Regions from separate parts of the Paraburkholderia sp. J7 genome, predicted to be linked through region 2. Evidence: riboswitches for the same ligand, from Rfam matches in the RefSeq annotation. Region 2 holds a riboswitch; the other holds the start of a gene.
What was found. Region 2 has a riboswitch for manganese ahead of U5A58_RS30430 (TMEM165/GDT1 family protein). Riboswitches for the same ligand answer to the same signal wherever they lie in the genome.

Region 1: linked by a shared signal. The riboswitch ahead of U5A58_RS35395 (sodium:calcium antiporter) and the one ahead of U5A58_RS30430 (TMEM165/GDT1 family protein) in region 2 are both predicted to bind manganese.

What each region holds. Positions count from the first base shown of each region.
Region 1 covers NZ_CAJMYZ010000031.1:22,104-26,518, forward strand. Annotated here, with positions in the region: gene U5A58_RS35390 (HPP family protein) at 1-656, shown strand, start outside; gene U5A58_RS35395 (sodium:calcium antiporter) at 674-1,672, opposite strand; yybP-ykoY riboswitch at 1,745-1,951, opposite strand; gene U5A58_RS35400 (porin) at 2,014-3,186, opposite strand; gene U5A58_RS35405 (DUF4148 domain-containing protein) at 3,636-3,866, shown strand; gene U5A58_RS35410 (class I SAM-dependent methyltransferase) at 4,232-4,415, shown strand, end outside.
Region 2 covers NZ_CAJMYZ010000022.1:66,704-71,118, reverse strand. Annotated here, with positions in the region: gene pepN (aminopeptidase N) at 1-1,090, opposite strand, end outside; gene U5A58_RS30435 (DUF4136 domain-containing protein) at 1,465-2,151, shown strand; gene U5A58_RS30430 (TMEM165/GDT1 family protein) at 2,157-2,729, opposite strand; yybP-ykoY riboswitch at 2,822-2,977, opposite strand; gene guaD (guanine deaminase) at 3,024-4,331, opposite strand.

The DNA.
Region 1 (4,415 bases), on a different contig from region 2:
GCTTTCACTTCGTGCTTGCGCCGATCGCGTTCCAGTCCTTCGCCTTGCTGAGCGCTGCGCTCGCCTTCCACGCGCTGACCGGACACCGCTATCCGCGCGCCGCGTTTCGTGCTCCGCAGCAAGCCGCTGCCATGCCGCTTGCTGCGCTCTCGCCACATCGACTGCAGCCGCTGAACGTTCCGCAAAAATCGTTCGAACAACTAACTTGTGAGGAAATCATGTCGATTGGCTGTCCCGCTGTGCCCGCAACAATGGGGGCGCGGGCGGCGCACGACATGTTCCGCCGCCACGGCGCTTCGACGCTGCCCGTGGTCGACGCCATGGACCGCGTGGTTGGCGTCGTCACGCATCACGCGCTCGGCGATCTCGTGCCGGCGGCCGGCTTTGAGCGATTCTGGAACACGCTGCGCCGCGCGGTGCTGCGCGAGTCGGCGCGCGTGGAGGAAACGGTCGAGGCGGTGATGGCGGCCGGCGTGCACGCGGTCCATCGGGCCACGCCGCTCGCGCATCTGGTGCCGATCTTCATCGAGCACGCCTATCACGACATTCCCGTCATGGACGACGCGAGGCGGCTCGTTGGCGTGGTCAGGCATTCGGACATGATCCGCTGGCTTCATCACCATGCGGGCGCCGCCCAGGCCGCCGCTGCGGCCTGAGGTAGCTCAGAACTGCGTCAAACCACGAACAGCAACGCCGCGAACACCACATAGAGCCAGCCGACATGCGTGAGCTGACGGCTGCGCACCTTCGGCGCACGAAACGCCCACTGCAGAAACAGAATGGCGACCATGGTCGTCACGGCCGCAAGAATCGAAGGCGTGCCGAGATGCCACGGCGTGAAGAAGAGGCCGAACGCCGTGGGAATCGTGGCCTGAATCATCATCGCGCCGCTGATGTTCGCAAGCGCGAGGCGCTCCTTGCCCTGACGCACCCAGATGATCGCGTTCATGATCTCGGGCAGTTCGGTTGCGATCGGGCTGAACAACACGGCGGTCAACTGCGGGCTCAGGCCGAGCCACGGCCCCACGGCGCTGATTTGCTGCACAAACAGATGCGAGGCCGCGAAGATCACCGCGAGCGCACCGAGCGTCTGCAGCAGAATCCACACCATGGCCGGATTCTCGTCGTGTGGGCGCAGCTTGAGCGGCTCGAGATCGCCTTCCACTTCGCCGCTGTCTTCGGCGGAAAGCTCCTTCCAGCAGTAGAAGGCGTAGGCCGCGAGAAACGCGATGCCCAGTAGCGGCTTGAAGCTGAACAGCACGAGCCCGAGCGCGATCTTCGCGACGAAGATCGCAAGGAACCAGAGCTGGTCGCGGCGCAGGCGGCGCGTATTCACATCGACTGTGGTAGCGCGCTCGCGGCCCACGCGCTTCGCGGTGGCGAGCAGCGCGACGCCCACTACGGCATAGGCGATCGTGCTGAGCGCGAGCGGCCCGCCAATCGCGGCGCCCACGCCAATTTCCTTGTGTGCAGGGTCCCCACCGAAAGCGACTGCAACGAGCGTGACCACGCTCTCGGGCAACGCCGTGCCGAACGCGGCGAGGATCGTGCCGGTGGCCGTCTGCGTGACCTTGAGCTTTTGACCGAGCCACTCGACGCTATTGACGAAGGTCTCGCAGGACAAATAGATAATGCCGGCCGAGGCAACGAGCAGGGCGAACGTCAAGATCATGACGAACGCTCCGTGGCGCAAATGAGAAGGTGATGCGGGGCGAGACGAGTCATTGTTTTGCCGTATTGTGCGAGCCGGGCACCGAAACCATGACGCTTCCCTTCGCCCGGCCCGGGTGAAAGGGAAAACGTCATAGGTCTCGTCAGGCCGCGCTTTGCAGCGATTCGCTGCAGCAACTTGCAATACGGCTGCCGACGCCATGGTGCAGGGGCACCAATTATGTTGACGGCGGCGCAACGCCGAGGATGGCGTTGCAGACTACTCCCCTAAGACAGGGGGCGATTATAGCCGAAGTTCATGGCAGCGAGCGATTTTCCGGCGCACTCGCCGCTCGATGCCAATTAGAACTTGTGACGCAGGCCGACCATCGCCATGGCCTGCTTGTCGTTGGTCGCATCGTTGCCGAAGTCGCCGAACGAGGCGACCGCGTTGACGAGTTCGCCCGTCCCCGCATCGATCGTCTTGCCCGAAGCCTTCTGGTAGCCCGCGAGCACGTAGATGTCGGTGCGTTTGGAGAGGAAATAGTCGCCGCCGAGGCTGAACTGGTTGTAGCTCGCGTCCACGCCGTTGCCGTGACCCTTCGTGTAGTTGTAGCCGAAGCCCACGAGCGCGACCGGCGTGACCTGATAGTTGATGAAGGCCTGGCCCGTGTTGAACTTCGTGTTGCTGTTCGCGCCGGCCGCGCTCTGATAGTTCGCGTATTCGACGTTGCTGTACGCGAGACCTGCCGTTACCGGCCCGTACGTGTAGTCGCCGGCTGCACGAATGATCTGCAGCGAGTTTGCGGAGACGAAGCCGCCCGTAATGGCGGTGGAATCCACGTTCACATCGGTGTTCGGATTCAGGCCGTCGAACGTCGCGGCCGTGCCGCCGTTGCTGTTGGCCTTGAAGTAGCCCGCGCCGAAGCCGAACGGACCATGGTTGTAAGCGGCCGCCACGGCCCACGTCTGTCCCGCGCCGGTGCTGCCGGGCTGGCCGCCGAACGCGTACATCGCGCTCATTTGCAGGCCGCCGAAGTTAGGGCTCGCGTACTTGATCGAGTTGCTCGTGCGGTAGCTGTTGTCGTAGTTGTCCATGTCGCCCGGCGTGGCGAATGCGGAACCGAAGGCGCCGTCGTTGGTGAGCGGCTGCAGCAAGTCGATGAGCGGATCGTACTGGCGGCCGAGCGTGACGGCGCCGGCGGCGCTCGAATTCAGGCCGACCATCGCCGTGCGGCCGAAGAGACGACCGCCCTGGTTCTGCTTGCCGTTGTCGATATTGAAGCCGCTTTCGAGCTTGAAGATCGCCGAAAGACCGTTGCCGAGATCCTCTGTGCCGCGCAGGCCCCAGAGGTTCGGCGACAGGTTGCCGGACATCATCTGGAACGTGCCGCCCGAGCCGTTCTTGCCTTGCTGGTTGCCGAACCAGGCAACGGAGGTGTCGAGCGAGCCGTAGAGCGTCACGCTGCTTTGCGCGTGGGCGATGGAGGCGAAGGTTGCCAGCGTAAAAGCGGCGGCGAGAGCGGTTTTTTTCATTGAATGATCTTCGTTGATGAGTGGCGTAGGTGAGAGTGAATTCGCGGCGCGCGAAGGCACGTGAAGACACGATGCGGGCCGGCGCCCCGAAATTCAGCGGCGATTATGCGTATCGCCCTGCATGGACGAATTTGAAAAACGGAAAGACTGAGTTTCAGAAAGCGCATGAGCGCCAATGCACCGCCAGTTCGGCATCACAAGGCCGTTGCGTGTACCGGCGTTGTTTTTTCGCGGCAAATTTCTGTGATTGATAAGAAGGCCTAAATAAATATCGAAGCCGGTATTGGCAGGTCTCTGGTTAAATATTTCTTCATTTTCGTGCGGATGTTTGGCGAAAGTCGCGCCTCTATCCTTGCCTCACGAGCCGCAACGCGACTCGATGCCGGAGCGCTCAACGCTTGCGGCCCTGACCGATGACCCCGGCCGCGAGGCCGCACAGGAGAAACGAGGTGAAGATATTCCGGAGCGGCGCGTGCGTCGCGATCATGCTGTCGATATCGGCGCTCGCGCATGCACAGGCGGCGAGCGCACCACAAGCACCCGCGCAGCAGTTGGCGAGCGCACAAGTCCGGCAGACCGACGCGCCGGTCACGCGCGCACAGGTGCGCCACGAACTCGTGCACGCCGAGCGCGACGGACAACTCCAGACGCTCGATCGAACGCTGTACGCGCATCACTGACGCCGCTCGCGCAATTGCGTCGCGGCGAAACAGGCCGCGCGTCGTGACGGAACTTCGCACCGCGGCCAGTCAATGTCGGCTCATTCCATCCCGTTCATGAAATCACGCGTTCTTTCTTATGTGTTGCGCGCCGCGCTGTGCGTTACGGTCGCTGCGGCCTTCTCCGGATGCGCGAACCTGCATCCGCAGCCCAACGGCCCCGGCGATTGCGTCGGCCCGGCCGGCTTTTGCGTGCCGTTCTTCGGTTCGTAGTTCTCGCGGCTGGTCTTTGCGCTGCCGTGTTCGCGCGCCGCTACGGGTCTCCAGCGGCGCGCATAATACGCGTTTGCGCGGCACATCCGCCATCCGCGCTGAACAGGAGACCCATGAATCGCGATATCCGCACCGACGCCGAAGTTCTCGCATCGTGGCAGCGCAACGCGACGCCCTGGATCGCTGCCGTGCGCGGCGGCGAGATCGCGAGCCGGCGCCTCGCGACGGATGCAGCAGTGCTCGACGCTGTGCTTGCGCGCTCGCCGCGCAGCGTGATCGATCTCGGCTGCGGCGAAG
Region 2 (4,415 bases):
ACTGCATCTGGCGCAGCACGCGCACGTCCTCGATACGCTTGGTCGCGCGCGCAGCTTCGTTTTCGTCGCCGCCCGACATCGCCGCCGAGAATTCCTGGTCGCGGAACACCGTGAGGCCTTCCTTCAGGCTCAGCTGGAACCAGTCGCGGCAGGTCACGCGGTTGCCGGTCCAGTTGTGGAAGTACTCGTGGCCGACCACGGCTTCGATGTTCGCGAAGTCGACATCGGTGGCCGTTTCGGGATTGGCGAGCACGTACTTCGTATTGAAGATGTTGAGCCCCTTGTTCTCCATCGCGCCCATGTTGAAGTCGCTCACGGCGACGATCATGAAGCGGTCGAGATCGAGTTCGAGGCCAAAGCGCTGCTCGTCCCAGTGGATCGAGTGGATGAGCGAGTCCATGGCGTGGCGCGTCTTGTCGAGATCGTGCGGCTCGACCCACACCTGCAGCAGCTTTTCCTTGCCCGAGCGGCTCTGGATGCGTTCTTCCAGCGCCACGAGCTTGCCCGCCACGAGCGCGAACAGGTAGCTCGGCTTGCGGAACGGGTCTTCCCATTTCGCATAGTGACGGCCGTCGGCCAGGTCGCCTTGCGCGATCAGGTTGCCGTTCGAGAGCAGGACCGGATAGGCGGCTTTGTCGGCGCGCAGCGTGACCGTGTAGGTCGACATCACGTCGGGGCGGTCGAGGAACCAGGTGATGCGGCGAAAGCCCTCGGCCTCGCACTGCGTAAAGAAGTTGCCGCTCGACACGTAAAGGCCCGAGAGCGTGGTGTTGGCGGCCGGGTCGCACGCGCCGGTGAGCGTGAGCTCGAACGCCTCGGGCACGTTCTCGACCGTGAGGCCGTGCTCGTGTGCGCGCACGTTCGCGTACGGTTTGCCGTCGATCGCCGCGCCCATGAATTCGAGCTGCTCGCCCATGAGTTCGAGATGCCCGGTGGGTTGCGCGTCGGGATTGCGACGCACGCGCAACGTGCTCTTGACGACCGTGCGCTCGGGCGCGAGGTCGAATTCGAGGTCGACGGTATCGATCAGAAACGCGGGCGGTGCGTAGTCTTCGCGGCGGATCACGGTGGGCGTGGCAGTATCGGACATGGTCTGGATAGGGGCGTGTCGGATCGGTGTGGATCGATCGTGTGGATCGGATTGGCCGGCCGCGGCGGCGTGGGCGCCCGCTGGGCGCTGCCTGCCGTCGCGGGAGCACGGCGGTTCGCCCCATTGTACAAAGGCTCGGGCCGCTTTGTCCGTCAGGGCTTGGTCCGCGAACTTTCGCGCCGCGCCGCGAGTCAGTATGATCAGGCCCTGCCGCGCGGCAACAGACAACAAAGCGGGCCACAAGACAGGACACGACCGGCATGGAGCGCGCACGGACCGGACAGGGCACCAACAGGGAATAAGCGCGGCGCAAAGTTCGTATCGGAGAGAGCGGCCCCCACGACTGCACCTTTCCAACTGAAGACGAGAAGACCATGATGCACGACCGATGGACCCGCCGCGCCCTACTGATGCTGGCGGCGCTCGCACTCACGCTCTCCGGCTGCACGACTTACGTGACGAGCCAGGTGACCGCTTTCTCCGCATGGGACGGCGGCAGCGACGCCACGCGCACCTTTGCGTTCACACGCAGCGCCGAGCAGAGCCAGAGCATCGAGCAGAGCACCTACGAGCAGTTCGTCGCCAACGGGCTCGCGACGCATGCGTTCCGCCTCGTGGCCGAACCGCAGGCGCACTACCTCGTGGGGCTCGCTTACGGCAGCCGCACCGACACGGTGACGGTTGCGCAGCCCGTGTTCTACAACCCCTGGCCGGGCCCGTACTGGGGCCCCTGGAACCCGTGGGGCGCGTGGGGACCGTATCAGCCCGCCTACGTGAACCAGACCTATCCGGTGTATTCGCATGCGCTCGGCATTCGCATCACCGAAAGGGCGAGCGGCAAGGAGGTCTACAACGTGACTGCGCGCACTTCCGGCGACGATCCGTCGCTCGTGCGTGTGATGCCCTTTCTCGTGCAGAGCGCGCTCGGGAATTTCCCTCTGGCTAACGGCACCGTGACGGAGGTCAAGATTTCGCTAGGCAAGGGCGGCGGCGAACCGAACGAGACCAGTGCGGCCTCGCCTGCTGCGGCGCAGGGTGCCGCAGCCGCACCCGCCAAATAGGCACGTCAGAACCCCACGCCCAGAATCGCGAGCACGCCGAGCACGACGAACAACACCGCCGCGATCGCATGCACGAGCTTCGTCGGCAGCTTGTGGGCGAAGCGGTCGCCGAGCAGGATTGCGGGCACGTTCGCGATCATCATGCCGAGCGTCGTGCCGGCCACCACGCCGAAGAAGTCGTGAAAGCGCGCGGCGAGCGCGACGGTGGCGATCTGCGTCTTGTCGCCCATCTCGGCGAGAAAGAAAGTCACGACCGTCGCGCCGAACACGCCGAGCTGCGAGCGGTTCACGCTCGCTTCGCCTTCTTCGAGCTTGTCCGGCACGAGAATCCACAGCCCCATGGCGACGAACGAGGCGGCGAGCGCCCAGCGCATCACGCCCGGCGTGACGAGCGCGCCGAGCCACGTGCCGAGCGCGCCCGCGCCCGAGTGATTGACGAGCGTGGCGACGAGCACACCGAGAATGATTGGCACGGGTTTGCGGTAGCGCGCCGCGAGCACGAGCGAGAGCAACTGCGTCTTGTCGCCAATTTCGGCGAGCGCGACGGCGCCGGTGGAAACCAGAAAGGCTTGGTTCACGTTGTGGTGGATCCTCGGGCCGTGGTGTGTGCGAGCGACGACCCACGAACCGCCGGGCCCTGTTGCGGCGGTCATGGGTCATCGGTCTCGCCAGGCCCGGGATAAAGGCTGCGTCCGCCATGGCCGCGCAGGCCAAGTCTGTTGACGGACGCCCCCGCGAATTCGCGCGCGGCAAGCGTGGGGTCTTGAGACCGGCGCTGCGGCACTGTGGCGCGATTCGGAGGCGGCTACTCCCCAATGAGGCGCGGATTATACCATGCAGGTTTTCCCTGCAACCCGCGCCGGGTGGGGCTTTCAGCGGTGCGCGCCGGCGCGGCTGTGCACGCGTTTGCCCGCCGCGTAGGTCTCGAACACGGCGCGGTCGTCGCCGAGCAGGGCGAGCGCGAACAGCAATTCTTCCAGCGATTCGGCGCGCGCCGTACGCCGCGCGAGCAGCGGCGTGGACTGCGCATCGAGCACGACGAAGTCCGCTTCGCTGCCGGGCGCGAGCGTGCCGATCTTGTCGGCGAGATCGAGCGCGTGGGCCGCGCCCGCTGTCGCGAGCCAGAACATGCGCGTGGCCGTGAGATGGTGGCCGCCCATGCGCGCGACCTTGTGCGCCTCGTTCATCGTTTGCAGCATCGAGAACGAGGTGCCGCCGCCCACGTCGGTGGCGAGCGTGACAGGCATCGACGATGCGCCCGCCTTGTCGAAGTCGAACAGGCCGCTGCCGAGGAACAGGTTCGAGGTCGGACAGTGCGCTGCGACCGTGCCGGTGTCCGCCATGCGGCGGCGGTCTTCGTCGTCGAGCCAGATGCAGTGACCATATACCGCGCGCTTGCGCAGGAGTCCGTAGTGATCGTACACGTCGAGGTAGCTGCGATGGCCAGGGAACAGTTCCTTGACCCACTTCACCTCGTCGGGGTTTTCCGCCACGTGGCTCTGGATGAAGATGTCGCCGTGCGCCTTCGCGAGCGCGCCGCACGCTTCGAGCTGCGCTTCGGTCGAGGTGGGCGCAAAGCGCGGCGTGAGCGCGTACATCTGGCGCCCGCGGTTGTGCCAGCGCTCGATCAGCTCGGCGCTGTCGTCGTAGCCCGTTTGCGGCGTGTCGCGCAGGAACTCGGGGCAGTGGCGGTCCATCAGCACCTTGCCCGCGACCATGCGCAGGTTCTTCGCTTCGCTCGCGGTGAAGAGCGCATCGGCGGACTGCTTGTGCACGGTGCAATACACGAGCGCCGTGGTCGTGCCGCAGGCGAGCAGTTCATCGACGAAAAAGCGCGCCGTGTCCTGCGCCACCGCTTCGTTTTCGAAGCCGCGTTCGGTCGGGAACGTGTAGGTGTTCAGCCACGGCAGCAGACCCGGCGCAGGCGAGGCGATCATGTCCGTCTGCGGATAGTGGATGTGCGTGTCGATGAAACCCGGCACGATCAGCTTGTCGCGCAGGTCATGGACCGTTGCGCCATCGCTCACACGCGACTTGAGCGCGGACCACGCGCCCGAGGCGAGCACGTGGCCGTCTTCGACGATCACGACGCCGTCTTCGTTGAAGACCGCGGCGTCGGACGATTGCGCGGGATCGCCGGTGAACGTCAACAGTTTTGCGCGGTAAGCCGATTGAGTCATGGGAACTTCGTCTCCGATAAATTCAGGTATTCGTCCAATGCATGCCCCGCATGTCGCGCGCCGCTCCTGAAAACGAGGCGCGAG